DNA from 2 places in the Planctobacterium sp. AWM4_229 genome. Region 2 is predicted to be linked to the other one. Evidence: predicted binding sites of a transcription regulator. Region 2 holds the regulator's gene; the other holds the start of a gene.
The links. The regulator LexA, encoded in region 2, represses DNA repair genes until DNA is damaged. The targets are predictions, from matches to a motif close to TACTGTATNNNNATACAGTA.
Positions count from the first base shown of each region.

Region 1: a site for LexA is predicted at 4,712-4,731, ahead of uvrD (DNA helicase II). Genes of this name have one in related genera too.

Region 1 is NZ_JBSWWX010000008.1:227,984-235,806, forward strand. It holds gene ACXAGP_RS18630 (hypothetical protein) at 1-54, shown strand, start outside; gene ACXAGP_RS18635 (hypothetical protein) at 151-453, shown strand; gene ACXAGP_RS18640 (GNAT family N-acetyltransferase) at 496-1,032, shown strand; gene ACXAGP_RS18645 (nuclear transport factor 2 family protein) at 1,083-1,553, shown strand; gene ACXAGP_RS18650 (hypothetical protein) at 1,604-2,047, shown strand; gene ACXAGP_RS18655 (tautomerase family protein) at 2,085-2,285, shown strand; gene ACXAGP_RS18660 (alpha/beta hydrolase family protein) at 2,302-3,363, opposite strand; gene ACXAGP_RS18665 (helix-turn-helix domain-containing protein) at 3,465-4,493, shown strand; gene uvrD (DNA helicase II) at 4,785-6,953, shown strand; gene ACXAGP_RS18675 (diguanylate cyclase) at 7,019-7,823, shown strand, end outside.
Region 2 is NZ_JBSWWX010000002.1:687,462-695,284, reverse strand. It holds gene ubiA (4-hydroxybenzoate octaprenyltransferase) at 1-114, shown strand, start outside; gene plsB (glycerol-3-phosphate 1-O-acyltransferase PlsB) at 136-2,574, opposite strand; gene lexA (transcriptional repressor LexA) at 2,733-3,356, shown strand; gene coxB (cytochrome c oxidase subunit II) at 3,747-4,862, shown strand; gene ctaD (cytochrome c oxidase subunit I) at 4,875-6,473, shown strand; gene ACXAGP_RS06040 (cytochrome c oxidase assembly protein) at 6,487-7,047, shown strand; gene ACXAGP_RS06035 (cytochrome c oxidase subunit 3) at 7,058-7,823, shown strand, end outside.

The DNA.
Region 1 (7,823 bases), on a different contig from region 2:
ACATCCAGACGACTCGGAATGGCAATACAAGTAAATGATGGTAAACCGTTCTAACAAGATAAGTTTAGCTTGGAAAAACACTCATTGGCTACTGTTCTTGTCACACTTATATTAGCCAACTGTTTTTCGCCGCCTTTGCGGAAAGTTACAATGCTGGAAGAAGGAAACATTGGAGGTTTTGTTAAGATGTCCTTTTCGCTTTTTTTATTGTCTTTGGGAATATCACTTGTCAGTTCTTCCTTAGCGCTAGCGAAGGCAGTATCTCTGCCATTTGCAAGAAAAGTGCGGCTTATTCATTTGGTCATCCTGCTTGTTTTGAATATTTTTATTGTTGCTATACAACAGGTATTTGTTGATGCGGAGGCCAATATCAGGGTCGACTTGATAGTCATTTCTGGAGCGTTAGTCGTGCAACTAATCTCGATGTTGTTATTCAGAGCCTATAAAAATTAAGACGTTTTTACGCACAGATGCATAGCTAAAAGGTTAATTGTTATGAAGTTTTCCCTATTTGAACCATCGAGAGCCCAAGAGGTTATAACGCTTTTCAGAAAGGTGTTTTCTGCATCTGAGGGGGAAGCGGAAGGTCAGGTCATTGCAGACTTTGTGGTAAAGCTGATTAACACGACTGAGCAACAAGATCTGATAGGCTGTGTTGCAGAAGTAAATGAAAGGCTTGTAGGTTGCATCTTTTTCAGCCGTTTTATTGTACCAAACGGGCAATCGGCATTCATTCTGTCACCAGTTGCCGTATCGACAGAAGTTCAGGGAATAGGAATAGGCCAAAAGCTTATTCAATATGGTTTGGACCATCTCAGGTCTGTAAACGTCAAGTTAGCTTTCACTTACGGTGATCCCGGTTATTATTGCAAAATGGGCTTTCTGCCAATTGATGAAACTATTGTCAAAGCCCCATGCCCTTTAAGTCAACCCATTGGGTGGTTGGCACAATCACTTGATGATCAGGCAATACAGCCTATGGTTGGTGCCACTCAATGTGTTGCGGCATTAAATGACCCAAGTCTCTGGTAGCATGGCACCTAGGAAGCACGCTTAAGTGCCGGAATATTAAGGAAAGTTCTATGAAAACGGTTATTTCACTTTTTGTATTATTTTGTTTGGCTTCATCCCCTATCTATGCCGCCAATCAGCTCTCAGAGCAAAAAATCAAAAACTTAGCACAAGATTTTATTGCAGCTAAAAATGCGCGCCAGCAACCCGACTCGGACGAGAAAGACGTGGAGTATTTTCTGTCTTTCATCGCAGACGAGTTTATCGATGAACACATCAAATTTAATGTCACGGTAACCAGTAAAGAAGAACTCAGGAAAGGAATGATAGCCAAGTTGGAGGATAAGATAATCTTTAGTGATATTGAAATTCTGGAGATGATGATTGGCAGCAACGTGGCATTTGTAAAGTTCAAAGAGCACGCCAAAGGGCAGCCTGCACACCTTGATAAGCCCATTGAATATACAGCTATAAATATTGTGTCTCTGGATTTTACGGATTCAGGTAAAATTAAGCGCATCCGTCGTTATCACGGACTGTAAAGCCAGAGTATTTCCACAAATAGCTACCAAGCACTTTTTAAAGGAACTAAATGATAAACACCAAGCAAGGCGTTATTTTATTAGTTATTGCAGCCACTATTGCTTTTTTAACGGCGTTGGCTCATCTCTCTTGCATCTATTTCGGTCCTCAGTGTTATGAAATACAAATGGCGCCACCCGATATCGTTGAATCAGCGCGAGCGGGTACCTTGTTAGCCCCCGTTGGTGCCGTCATTGTATCCATAATATTTGTCGTATTGGGCTGCTATGCCCTCTCTGGCGCAAAGTTAATGCGCAAATTGCCATTGTTAAAGTTCGGTGTCTATAGCATTGCTGTGGTTTGTATTATTCGCGGTATATTGCCACTGCAACTGTGGCTCAGGCATCCGGAAAAAGTCAGCGCTGCCGTGTTGCTGGTGGGCCTCATCTGGCTGGGTGTTGGTCTCTGTTACTTGCTGGGATATCGAGCCGTACAGAGCAAGGCCACGACATAAATTCATTTTACTCAAATAAAATAATGCAGGAGGCGGTATGCCCTATGTGAATGTGCAAATGACAAAAGGTGTGACGCGGGAGCAAAAGGCTGAACTGGTGAAGGATATCACCCATTCTTTACAACGGGTCTTGGGCAAAAATCCAGAGCACACCCACATAGTGATTCAAGAGATAGCCGAAGAAAACTGGGGCTATGCGGGCATGCTGACGGATGATTGGAAGAAAAGCCAATCTTAGTCAAAGTGAAATAGTGTCATTGCATACTTTTTGAGGATTTATCCAGTATTCCATGTTGCCTTAGAAAATGGCTGATGGAGGAGCCTGTCATGTCGTGGATGCGTTGTCTGTCGCCTTCATCTGGGTTATTGCAAAGAAACTCAGCGCCTTCTTTGCTTAAGATCTCAACTGCACCTTCAGTGCAAAGTCCAAGGAAGCTAAAATGCGTGGCCTCACTCAGCTCCATATAAACACCATTTTGAAATTGGCCTGCCAACAATCTGCCATGGCGGGTAACAGGTAGCATTTCATCTAGTGTGCCAGCAATCACCATAATCGGTGTTGCAATGGAAGATAAGTTTGTTGCTTCAAAGGCGGGAATAAAACCCGGCGCCATACTAATCACAGCAGTGATACGCTCATCTAATAGAGATTGTTCTTGATGCTTTTCTTTTGCGAGAGCACCGTAAAGTTCGTCGCCAAATAACGCGCAAGTGGCAGATTTGGGGTGGTCTTTGCAGAACCTTTGCAGCTTACCAAGATTAAGTGTTGCTCCGGCTATGGCCAATGCACTGTAGCCACCTAAAGAGAATCCCACGCTGACGATATTCTTCTGGTCAATCAAGTGACCGTATTCTTTTGAATTCAATATCCAGTCAATTAAAAATGTGCCATCTTTTGCCTGGCTCCAGGTTTCCATCATGGATTTTTCGGTAACTTCCATGGTGGTGGAACCCGGGTGGTTGGCGGCAATCACAATCATACCTTGGGCAGCCAGAGAATGCGCTATCCACGCCATGGAGCGATAATTCCCACTGGTACCGTGAAAAAGTATTGCCAGCGGATGAGGTCCTTGTGAAAATCCGCCATTTGGTATAGCTCTTACTGGTTTAAAGACGCTGTTACCTGCCACCATTCTGGGCTCTTTGGCGTCTTTCGAAGGTCCCCAAATTAAAAAGGATATGTTTCGTTGGCGCTTTTTATCCTGAGCAGACGCGGATACGACTGCAACCTGATGTTCGCTAGCATGTAATTGTACCGGCAGAGTAAAGGCACTGAATAATAGCAAAGTGGTGATCGCGGCTGTAATGAGATTCATGTTGTTTCCCCTTGTAAAGTGTTGAGTTAGAAAACATACTTTTTCAGGAGGGAAAAAAAGACCTGATTCACGTTTTAGGTCCAGTTAAACAGGAATCTGCGGTGGCATTAGCACTAACTATCATTTCATTGGGCATTTCACTCATGGTGTTGGGCCTGGCCGTTAAGTTGTTGATTCAAGATACCCTCAAGGGAGTTGAAAAAAGCAGCATCCTGATTTTTTTGGCCCTGTTTTCACTGCAAACCCTGTTATTGATTTTCCAGCTTATGTCGTGGCTTGATGTGCTGGTTAGCATTCGACCCTTTATGGCTGCAGTGTTAGCGCCATGTTGTTTCTGGGCATTGACAGTTGTTGTTCGAGATAGGGTTAAACTTCGCTTAATGGACTTGGTTCATTTAATGCCGGTGATACTAAACGCATTCGAATTTATTGCTTTCGACTATTCCCTGATCGCAATTCAGATATGCTATTCCGTGTTGATGTTCCACCTTGTTTTTGATCCCCGACTTAACAAGCGGGGTGCTCTAAAGCTAACGGTTTTATTATTTGCATTGATCTTTACCGTTATCTCGTTATTTGATTTGCTGATTGCTTTTGAGGTGAATCAACAAGGGCAATTAGAGGAGTCCATTTTTCTGTTTTTTGCCCTGTTTATTCTGTATAGCTTGTTGCTGGTAATTGTTACAATTGCCAGTGCCAATCCGGGCGCTTTGCATCTGCTGCTTAGCGACATACAGTTTTATGCTATTAACACGTTGCCGAGAGATCAAACAACAGAATACGATGTGATCCTCAGCCGATTTCATGAAGTGGAGGAGGCCATAAAATCAAATCAATATTATCTGCAAGATGGCTTTAATTTAAGTTATCTCGCAGAGTGTCTGCAACTCACTCCTCGAGAGCTTTCAAATATCATCAATAGAGGGGCGAAAAAGCATTTTTCTGCTTATATTAATGATCTCAAAATCGCGCAAGCAAAGACCATGTTGAGATCGCCGGAGCATGAAAACATGAACGTCACGCAAATCATGTACGAGTCGGGTTTCGTTACCAAGTCCAGCTTCAATCGAGAATTTTCCTTGCGCACCAACATGACACCTTCGCAATATAGAGAGGCAGGTAAGAGTTAAGCTTTTTACCTGAAAATTATTGCACACCTCTAATCTGAATCTTCTCTACATTGCTAAACTGCGACACATTTGGGTCGTCTGACAGCACATACTCAATGGCGATATAGTTGTTGCGTATTTTTGTGGGCTGGTTTGGTGTAAACCCACTCTATGAAGTGTGAGGTCTTGCTGAGGTTAAAGACGCTTTTTACGAGTTGATTATTAGCGATAACTACAACAAATGTACAAATATCCAGTGCTTTTGACTATAATGGCCGGCAGAAATTTGCAAGCCATTAATATAGAGGTGCCATGGACGTCTCACGCCTACTGGACAACTTAAACGATAAACAGCGCAGTGCCGTGGCCGCACCTGCACAAGATATGCTGGTACTGGCAGGAGCCGGCAGTGGCAAAACCCGTGTGTTGGTGCACCGTGTGGCCTGGTTAATGGAAGTCGAAGGTTTAGCGCCACATAATATTTTAGCCGTTACCTTTACCAACAAAGCTGCCAAAGAAATGCGTGGTCGGGTGGAGGAGTTGATGGGGCGTTCGTTACACTCCATGTGGATGGGCACTTTTCACGGCCTGGCGCATCGCTTATTGCGCGCCCATTATGCCGATGTGAACCTGCCCGATAGTTTTCAGATTCTGGATTCTGATGATCAATACCGCCTGATCCGTCGCATTTTAAAGTCCATGAATTTGGATGAGAAACACTGGGCACCCAAGCAAGTACAGTGGTATATCAATGGCAACAAAGACGAAGGCTTGCGTCCTCATCAAATCGATACCCGCGATGACTATACCCAGAAAAAAATGGCCGAGATCTACAAGGTGTATCAAGATACCTGTGATCGCTCCGGGCTGGTGGATTTTGCCGAATTGTTATTGCGTGCCCATGAACTGTGGGTGAATAATCCAAGTATTCTTGCCCATTATCAACGCCGCTTTCGCGCCATACTGGTGGACGAATTCCAGGACACCAATAACATTCAATACGCCTGGTTGCGGCTGTTGAGTGGCGAGGGTAATAACACCATGATCGTAGGGGATGACGACCAATCTATTTATGGTTGGCGTGGTGCCAATGTAGAAAACATCCATAACTTTTTGCGAGACTATGTGGGCGCAGAGACGATCCGTCTGGAGCAAAACTACCGTTCCACCGGTGTGATCCTGAAAGCCGCCAATGCCGTCATCGACAATAATCAGGGGCGCTTGGGCAAAGAACTGTGGACAGAGCAGGCGGAAGGCGAGCCAATTAAGGTATATGCCGGCTTTAATGAAGTGGATGAAGCGCGCTTTATCATCTCCAAAATTAAAACCTGGTTTGAACAAGGCAATGCGCTGCAGGATTGTGCCATTTTATATCGCAACAATGCCCAATCGCGTATTCTGGAAGAAGCGTTATTGCACGAATCGATTGCCTATCGCATCTATGGTGGCATGCGTTTCTTTGAACGTCAGGAAATCAAAGATGCCTTAGCTTACCTGCGCATGATGAATCACCCGCTGGATGACGCGGCTTTTGAGCGAGTCGTAAACGTGCCAGCCCGAGGTATCGGTGAAAAAACTCTGGCGCAAATTCGTGAATTAGCGCGAGAAAATCAGCAATCCATGTGGCAGACCGGGATGCTGATGGTGGCTGAGAAACGCCTGTCTTCTCGCGCCAGTAATGCCCTGAAAAGTTTTATTGAGATGGTGCTTACCCTGCAAGAAGACTTAGCCGATTTAAGCCTTGAGCGTCAGGCGGACGAAGCCATTAAACGCTCGGGTTTGTATGCCATGTATCAGGCTGAAAAAGGCGAAAAGGCCCGTGCTCGCATCGAAAACCTGGAAGAACTGGTGACTGCCTGTAAACAATTTGTGGTGCCAGAGGAAGCGGAGGAAATGACTCCTCTGGCGGCATTTTTAGCTCATGCCTCTCTTGAAGCTGGTGAAACCCAAGCCGATAAGCACCAGGATGCGGTACAGATGATGACCATTCACAGTGCCAAAGGCCTTGAATTTCCACTGGTATTTATTGCTGGTGTAGAAGAGGGTATGTTCCCCAGTCAAATGAGCAACGAGGAGCCGGGCCGATTAGAAGAAGAAAGGCGATTGTGTTATGTGGGCATGACACGCGCTATGGAGCAGTTGTATCTCACCTGGGCGGAAAGCCGTCGCCTCTATGGCCAGGATAAGTTTCATACCATGTCGCGTTTTATCAAAGAGATGCCCTCTGATTGTATGGAAGAGGTGCGTTTGCGCACCACAGTCTCTCGTCCGGTGTACAATCGCTTCGAAAATCGCACTTCTCATGAAGCATTCGTAGATTCAGGAATGCAACTAGGACAGCGAGTAGTGCACCCCAAATTCCAGGAAGGCACGGTTATCAATATGGAAGGCCAGGGTGAACATGCACGAATTCAGGTCAATTTTGATGATTTTGGCAGCAAATGGCTGGTAATGAGCTATGCTCGTTTGACTAAAGTCTAATTAACATAGATGGTGTTTTGCATACATACTGACTGGATAACAACGATAGAATGAATGACTCCCTCATGCAGCAAAAAGTGCTCGTAATTGAAGACAGCCCAACCAGTATGAAAGTGCTGTGCCACCTGGTAACCAAAGCGGGTCTCGAGCCAGTTTCTGCAAGTACGCTCACTCAAGCGAAACAAATTTTTGCCTCCAGTTATCCCGAAGAGTATCTCTGTGCGCTGGTGGATTACAATCTGCCAGATGCCGAAGATGGTCAGGCCATTGATTACGCTATTCAGGCTTTTATACCTACTGTCGTGATCACAGGGCGCTTAGATGAGCGCACCCGCGACCGCGTTTTATCCAAAGACGTTGTGGATTATATCCCTAAGGAAAATGCTCAGGTTTACGATTATTTGAGTCGTCTTTTACAACGTCTGGAAAAAAACAAGCAAATCGGTGTACTGGTTGTAGATGACTCGCGTTTAACCCGCTCTATGGTGACGGCGCTATTGAGGCGTCATAATTTTGTGACTTATGAAGCCGAAGACGGGCTTGAGGGACTCACGGTATTACGTCAGCACAGCAATATCAAGCTGGTGATCACCGATGAGAATATGCCCAATATGTCTGGTGTGGAAATGGTAGCCGAACTGCGCAACACCTTCAGCAAAGAGGATGTGGCCGTGATTGGGGTGTCCGGCAAAGGCAGTTCAGCACTCTCTGCGCGTTTTATCAAAAGCGGGGCTAATGACTACATCAGTAAACCTTATTGCCACGAAGAGTTTTTCTGTCGCGTTACCCAAAACATCGAGCATATTGAAAATGTCGCAGCAATTCGCAAAGCGGCCAATACCGATTATTTAACGAACCTACCTAATCGAC
Region 2 (7,823 bases):
AAAATGATCGTAGAGAGGCAAAGGGAAGCTTGTTTTCGGGCTTTTTTACACAATAACAAGGTGGGAATGGTGATCACTTTAGGTTTGCTGGGGGAGTTTCTTCTCCCCCTTTAAAATGCCAGATTAAACAGCGGGTTATTTGATTTGTTGTAAGCGCTTTACAAACTCCGGGGAAACTAAGCTAAACAACAAATTTTGCAGCTCCCGGCTTTTGTCTGAATGCAACAATAATCCCTCTTCATTTGCTTCCCAAATTTCATATTCTCTTGCTGCCGCAATAAACGTGGCCAGCACATTTTTATCGTAAAACTCTGGTGCGCTAATTCCTTGTAGTGTCGACATGCGCTCTGCCACCTGACGACTGCGTTTTTCCAGAGCTCCGCGCGAGGTTGTGCCCAGTTGTTCCAATTGATTGAGCACTAATGCGTAACGCTGCAAGGTTTCCTGGATCACGGATTTTAGCAACCACAGGCTGTAAAACTGCACACTATTGGTTTCGGCAGGTGTTAATGTATCCTCATTATTGATTAACATACCTTGGGCCACCATTCCGTCAATCAGACTGTCGGTGTACGCCATTGCCTGTTCTTCGCTCATATAGATGAATAGCTCTTTCTTGAGCAACGGGTAGATGCGGCCGACTAAGGTGAGCAATTGCTCACGATGGCATTCTCCATGCGCTATTACAATGGCAGCAATTAAACCGGGTATACAAAACATGTGTAAAATGTTGTTGCGGTAATAGGTCAGAATAATGGCATTGTTGCGTTCAATGGAAATGATTTCACCAAAGCTGTCTTCAGTGACGTCGAATTTTTCCAGGCGCAAGGTGTTTTCCAGTAATTTTTCGGCACTGACCTGTGGAAAACTACTCTGTTCACTAAAGGGACATTGACGTAACAAGCCCAGATAGCTCTCCATCACTTGTAATAGTTCCTCTCGACTCATTGCGCGTTTTTCTGCGGCCAATAAACACAAGGACGCCAGAGCCATTCCGCTGACAGCCGACGCTTGGTTAATGCGTTCATTGATATTGTGACTTAAGCTATTAACTGTGGGGGTTAACCAAGCGGGCTTTTTGTCATCAATGGTAGCTTGATCCTGGCGCCACTCTGGCGTTTTCACATCCAGGTACTGGCTCAGGTGGATTGGGTCGCCAAAATTCAAAAAACCGTAGCCATAATTTTTTAGCTTGCGAATCGCGGAAAACACCCCGAGAAAGGATTCTTTCTCTTTGTTCTTACCTCTGAGCTCTTTGAGGTAACTTTTTACCTCCATGACATGCTCGTAACCAATGTATACCGGTACGATACTCACCGGGCGTTTAACGCCTTTCACCATTGCCTGAATGGTCATGGCTAACATCCCTGTTTTTGGCGGAAGCAATCGACCGGTTCTGCTGCGGCCACCCTCAGCGTAGAATTTAACGGAATAACCTTTGTTAAATAGCTGCTCCAGGTATTCACGAAATACCGCTGTGTAGAGCTTGTTACCGGCAAAAGAGCGGCGGATGAAAAAGGCACCGCCGCGTCTGAATAACCCACCGATGGGCCAGAAGTTGAGATTAATACCCGCGGCGATATGGGGTGTGACCAAGCCTTCGTGATAAATAACGTAGGTGAGTAACAGGTAATCCATATGACTTCTGTGGCAGGGAACATAAATTATTTCGTGGCCGTTTTGCGCAAGCTCGCGAACCTTATCGGCATTTTTCACTTCAATACCGTTGTAGATTTTATTCCAGACACGACCCAGCAAGCGGTCGCCTAAGCGTATAACGCCCTCGCGATAATCGGCGGCAATTTCTGAAATGTAGCTTTTGGCCCGGGCGCGAGCTTTTGCAAGCTCCGCTGGAGAATTTTTGGCTTCTAATGCCATAGCACGTTTTACCGATGCAGAGCCTAAGATACTGTTAAACAACTGATGCCTATCCATCAGCATCGGACCGTTCATGCTTTGCTGCCGGCGATAAAAATGAGTTCTGGCCAGTCGGATTAGCTTATGGGCTATTTCTGAATCGGTGCCGTGCGTGGTGGCCATTTTTTTACTGGATACCGCTGGGCTGTAATAGGCAAAATTATCTCTGCCCAGGAATAGCACGATAAAAAACTTGCGTAACCAGGAAGGTGAAGCTCGATCGGCAAGTAACTCTGCCCAGCCTCTTGTTTCTTTGCCGGGTGCTCGTCCCCAGAAGATAGACACAGGCACAATTTGCAGATCCAGTTCTTCATCATTGCGGTGCATTTTGAACAAGCGGGTGAAGCTTTTATTGATATCAGTATGCTTGGTTTTTTTGGAAAGCAATGATTCTGGTTCTTGTAAAAATAAGCAGCTGGCTAGCTTTTTAGAACCAATTTTTAATTGTTTGTCCGGGGCGGGTAAATCCAGCATTTTGGTGGAAATTTCAAGCGCCACTCTGTCGGTCAGGGAATTAGTGCGCAACAAGTAAATAATCGGACGATGTTTGTCGATCCCCAGCTCGCTTTCTATGTTTGCGGGGATGTTGCTGGTTTTTACTAACCAACGGGTCGGGTATTTAACAAGGTTAAAAAAGAGGTTTTGATACCAGGCCATCATCAATAAAAAATAATTAAAACTGCACCGATCATAGCACGGCCTGGCAGCTTTGGCTCTTGTAACTCTATAAATCCAAGAAAATCAGCAAATTATGTTGAGTTTATGGCTTGACTGTATATACTGCCAGTTACACTGTACGAAAAAACAGGTTTGTTATGCGCCCACTTACATTGCGTCAAGAACAAGTTCTTACTCTTATTAAAGATACCATCGCCGATACTGGTATGCCGCCAACCAGAGCAGAGATTGCGAGGCAGCTTGGCTTTAAAAGCGCTAATGCAGCAGAAGAGCACCTCAAAGCATTGGCTCGTAAAGGGGTTATAGAGATTCTACCGGGTACCTCCAGAGGGATCCGTCTTGTGGGGCAGTTAGATGAGCCTGCCGAAGATGATGGCTTGCCGTTAATTGGTAAGGTGGCAGCAGGTGAGCCCATTTTGGCTCAAGAGCATATTGAGAGTCATTACCAGGTGGCTGCAAATATGTTTCAGCCGGAAGCCCATTATTTATTGCGAGTCGATGGCGAAAGCATGAAAGACATCGGCATTATGGATGGGGACTTGTTGGCAGTGCATCGCACCAACCAAGCGCGAAATGGTCAAGTAGTGGTGGCGCGAGTAGAAGACGATGTAACTGTGAAACGTTTTGAAAAGTCGGGATCTGAAGTGTTACTTCACGCAGAGAACAGTGATTTTGCTCCTATTAAGGTGGATTTGAACTCGCAACCTTTAAATATTGAAGGTATAGCTGTTGGAATCATCCGAAACAACGCTTGGATGTAAATAACTTCGAGACGTACTGTTTTACCTGATTAATTTGCCTTTTCTTGATAGCCCATTGATTAATGGGCTTTTTTGTATCTGTGGTACGGCCACATTTATTCACCCAGACAAAAATTTGCACAAAAAATAGCGAATTAATTTCCTTTTTTCCTATTCGGGTCTATTTTTGACACATCAGCTGGTTAAAAAAGCGTCTTTTTTAGCCGTCTAAATGTTTTTTATCTTCGAAAATTGTTTACATATCATTCGGTTTTTAACATAGTAATAACAAATATGTTTCAAAATCGTAACTTATGGTGCGATTTCCGTTGTGCTAATGACCAAAAATAAAGCAACGGACAGGAAAGGAGGAACACACAGGTGAGCAGAATTTTAATAGGTTTTTGGGGATTGTTGCTTAGTTGCGCATCATTTGCCGCTTCTAATCCGCAGCCGGACCAATATCAGCTGAATTTGAGACCGGGTGTGACTGAGATAAGTCAGCAGGTTTACGAATTGCATATGATCATATTCTGGATCTGTGTGATCATCGGGGTGTTGGTATTCGGCGTTATGCTTTGGGCTACTATCTTTCATCGCAAGTCCAAAGGGGTGAAGCCAGCAACATTTCACGAAAGTGTTAAGGTTGAAATTGCCTGGACAGTGGTTCCTTTTCTTATTCTTATCGGTATGGCTATCCCCGCCACTAAAACACTGATCGCGATGGAAGATGTGTCATCTCCTGATGTGACAGTGTTAGTTACCGGCTCTCAATGGAAGTGGCATTACAAATACATGGATAACGACGTTGAATTCTTTTCTCTACTTGCCACCCAACCAGAGCAAATCAATAACAAGCTGGAAAAGAATATCAATTACCTGTTGGAAGTTGATCGCCCTTTGGTTATTCCTACTAATCAAAAGGTCCGTTTTCTGATCACCTCAGACGACGTTATTCATTCCTGGTGGGTTCCGGATTTTGCTGTTAAGAAAGACGCCAACCCTGGTTTTATCAATGAAGCCTGGACACGAGTTGATAAGCCCGGAATCTATCGCGGTCAATGTGCTGAACTTTGCGGAAAAGATCACGGTTTCATGCCTGTTGTGGTTATTGCTAAGGAGCCTGCTGATTATGCTGCCTGGATCGAAGAGCAAGAAGAAATACAACGCAAAGCCAAAGAAGAAGAGCAAAAGCTGCTGGCGATGAATATGGATATGGATGAGTTAATGAGTGTTGGTGAGCGAGTATACGTTACCAACTGTGCTGCTTGTCACATGCCTAATGGTGAAGGTTTACCTGGCGTATTTCCTGCTTTGAAAGGCAGCGACATTGCCATAAACGACATGCAAAAACATATTGAAGTTGTGGTTAATGGCGTAGCAGGTACGGCCATGCAGGCTTACGGAAAACAACTTTCGATGAAAGAACTAGCAGCAGTAATTACCTACGAGCGTAACGCATGGGGCAATGACACTGGTGAATCAGTGCAAGCTAAAGACGTTAACGCCGTATTGAACGGACAATAAGGGGAAGTTGAGATGAGTACAGTGACAGACGATATCCATCACGACGAGCACCATGATCACCACGATCATAAACCAACGGGCATAAAACGCTGGTTGTACACCACAAACCACAAAGATATCGGCACCTTATATCTTTGGTTTGCATTTATTATGTTTTTAATCGGCGGGGCTATGGCCATGGTGATCCGGGCAGAGTTATTCCAGCCTGGATTACAGATTGTCGATCCTAACTTCTTCAATCAGATGACCACAGTGCATGGCTTGATTATGGTATTCGGTGCTGTAATGCCAGCATTTACCGGCCTCGCTAACTGGATGGTGCCCTTGATGATTGGTGCACCGGACATGGCACTGCCAAGAATGAACAACTGGAGCTTCTGGATTTTACCTTTTGCTTTCCTGATATTGCTGATGTCTTTGTTCATGGAAGGTGGTGGTCCCTCTTTTGGTTGGACCTTCTACGCGCCACTATCCACAACCTACAGTAATGACTCTACAGCACTGTTTGTATTCTCTGTTCACATTATGGGCGCCAGTTCCATCATGGGGGCGATTAACGTTATCGTCACCATTTTAAACATGCGTGCCCCTGGCATGACATTAATGAAAATGCCCTTGTTTGTTTGGACCTGGCTAATTACCGCATTCTTATTGATAGCGGTTATGCCAGTGCTGGCGGGCGCGGTAACTATGGTGTTAACCGATAAGTTCTTTGGTACCAGCTTCTTTGATGCGGCTGGCGGTGGTGATCCGGTGATGTTCCAGCACATCTTCTGGTTCTTTGGACATCCGGAAGTTTATATCATGATCTTGCCAGCCTTCGGCATAATCTCACAGATAGTGCCCACCTTTTCCCGAAAGAAATTATTTGGCTATTCCTCGATGGTTTATGCGACAGCTTCTATCGCGCTATTGTCCTTTATCGTGTGGGCTCACCACATGTTTACCACTGGGATGCCGGTAGGGGCCGAGCTGTTCTTTATGTTCGCCACCATGCTGATATCGGTACCCACCGGGGTTAAGGTATTTAACTGGGTTGCTACCATGTGGCGCGGCGCCATTAGCTTTGAAATCCCCATGATGTTTGCCCTGGCCTTTATCGTGTTATTCACCATAGGTGGCTTGTCAGGTTTAATGCTGGCGATTACCCCCGTGGATTTCCAATATCACGATACGTATTTTGTGGTAGCACATTTCCACTACGTTCTGGTGACTGGCGCAGTGTTTTCAATCATGGCTGCCACCTATTATTGGCTGCCAAAGTGGACCGGGAAAATGTACGACGTGACGTTAGCCAAGTGGCACTTCTGGTGTTCTTTGATTTCAGTAAACGTGCTGTTCTTCCCTATGCACTTTGTGGGTTTGGCAGGCATGCCTCGTCGAATTCCAGACTATGCGTTGCAGTTTGCTGATTTTAACAAGTGGATCAGTGTGGGGGGCTTTGCGTTTGGGCTTTCACAACTGATTTTCCTGGCGTTACTAATCAAAGCGTGTCGCAAACAAGGCGAGCCAGTTACGGCTCAAGTTTGGGATGGCGCAGAAGGTCTTGAGTGGGAAGTTCCGAGCCCGGCTCCTTACCACACTTTTGAAACGCCACCGGTTGTAAAGTAAGTCATTTTTAACAATGAACTCTGAAAAACAACAAGAAAACAAAAAGGTCATCATTAAGTTGGTGGCCGTTGTTTTCGGTATGTTTGGTTTTGGCTTTGCGTTAGTTCCTTTATATGACGTGTTTTGTGCCGTAACAGGTATCAATGGAAAAACCTCTAACGAAGCCGCGCTATACCAAAATATTGAAGTGGACGAGAGTCGTCTTGTTACCGTGGAGTTTATTACTCGCACTAACACAGGTATGCCATGGGAATTTGAAACTAAGACGCGGCGTGTAGAAGTGCACCCGGGAGCAATGCACCAGGTAGACTTTTATGCCCACAATCCCAGTCAAAGAGATATTGTCGGTCAAGCCGTACCATCTGTCTCGCCTGGGCCTGCAGCTATTTATTTGAATAAAACAGAGTGTTTTTGCTTTGAGCAGCAACCACTCAAAGCGGGTGCTGAGATCACTATGCCTATGCGTTTTTATGTGGACCCAGCACTACCGGATAATATTACATTTTTTACAGTGCAATATACTTTGTATGACGTAACCGAACGTGGCCAAGAAATTGCCATGAATCGCGGTTAAAGGAGATGAAATGAGCGAACAACAATACGAAAAATACTATGTTCCCGACCAAAGCCCTTGGCCATTTGTGGGGGCCGTTGCCCTGTTTTTGATGGCCTATGGCGCTGGCACCTTTGTCATCGAAATGAAGAACGGTACGGATGGCAGCGGTTCGCTCATCCTGCTGGCCGGCTTTTTGGTTTTACTGTTCATGTTGGTAGGCTGGTTCAAAAACCAGATTGATGAATCTATGTCTGGTATGCATAGCGCGCAATTGGGTCGCTCTTACCGTCAGGGCATGTCATGGTTTATCTTTTCTGAGGTGATGTTCTTTTTTGCCTTCTTTGGTGCACTATTCTACGCAAGAGTAATTGCCGTTCCTTGGTTAGGCGGAGCGTCCAACAACGCTATGACTAACGAAGTCTTGTGGCCCACTTTCCAGGCCATGTGGCCTTTGGTTGAAACACCAGGCGGGACGACCACAGAAGCAATGCCTTGGACCGGATTGCCACTCTATAACACCTTAATCCTGTTATTTTCTTCTGTTACTGCGCATTTTGCTCATGTGGCGTTGGAGAAGGGAGAGCGCGGCAAGTTAAAACTGTTTTTAGGTGTGACCATCCTGCTGGGTTGTTCATTCCTGTATTTGCAAGTAGTCGAGTATGTACATGCATACCAGGAAATGGGACTGACGTTGGATTCAGGCATCTATGGCAATACTTTCTTTATGCTTACTGGATTCCACGGACTCCATGTCACATTAGGCACCATTATGCTGATAGTGATGTTCGGCCGAG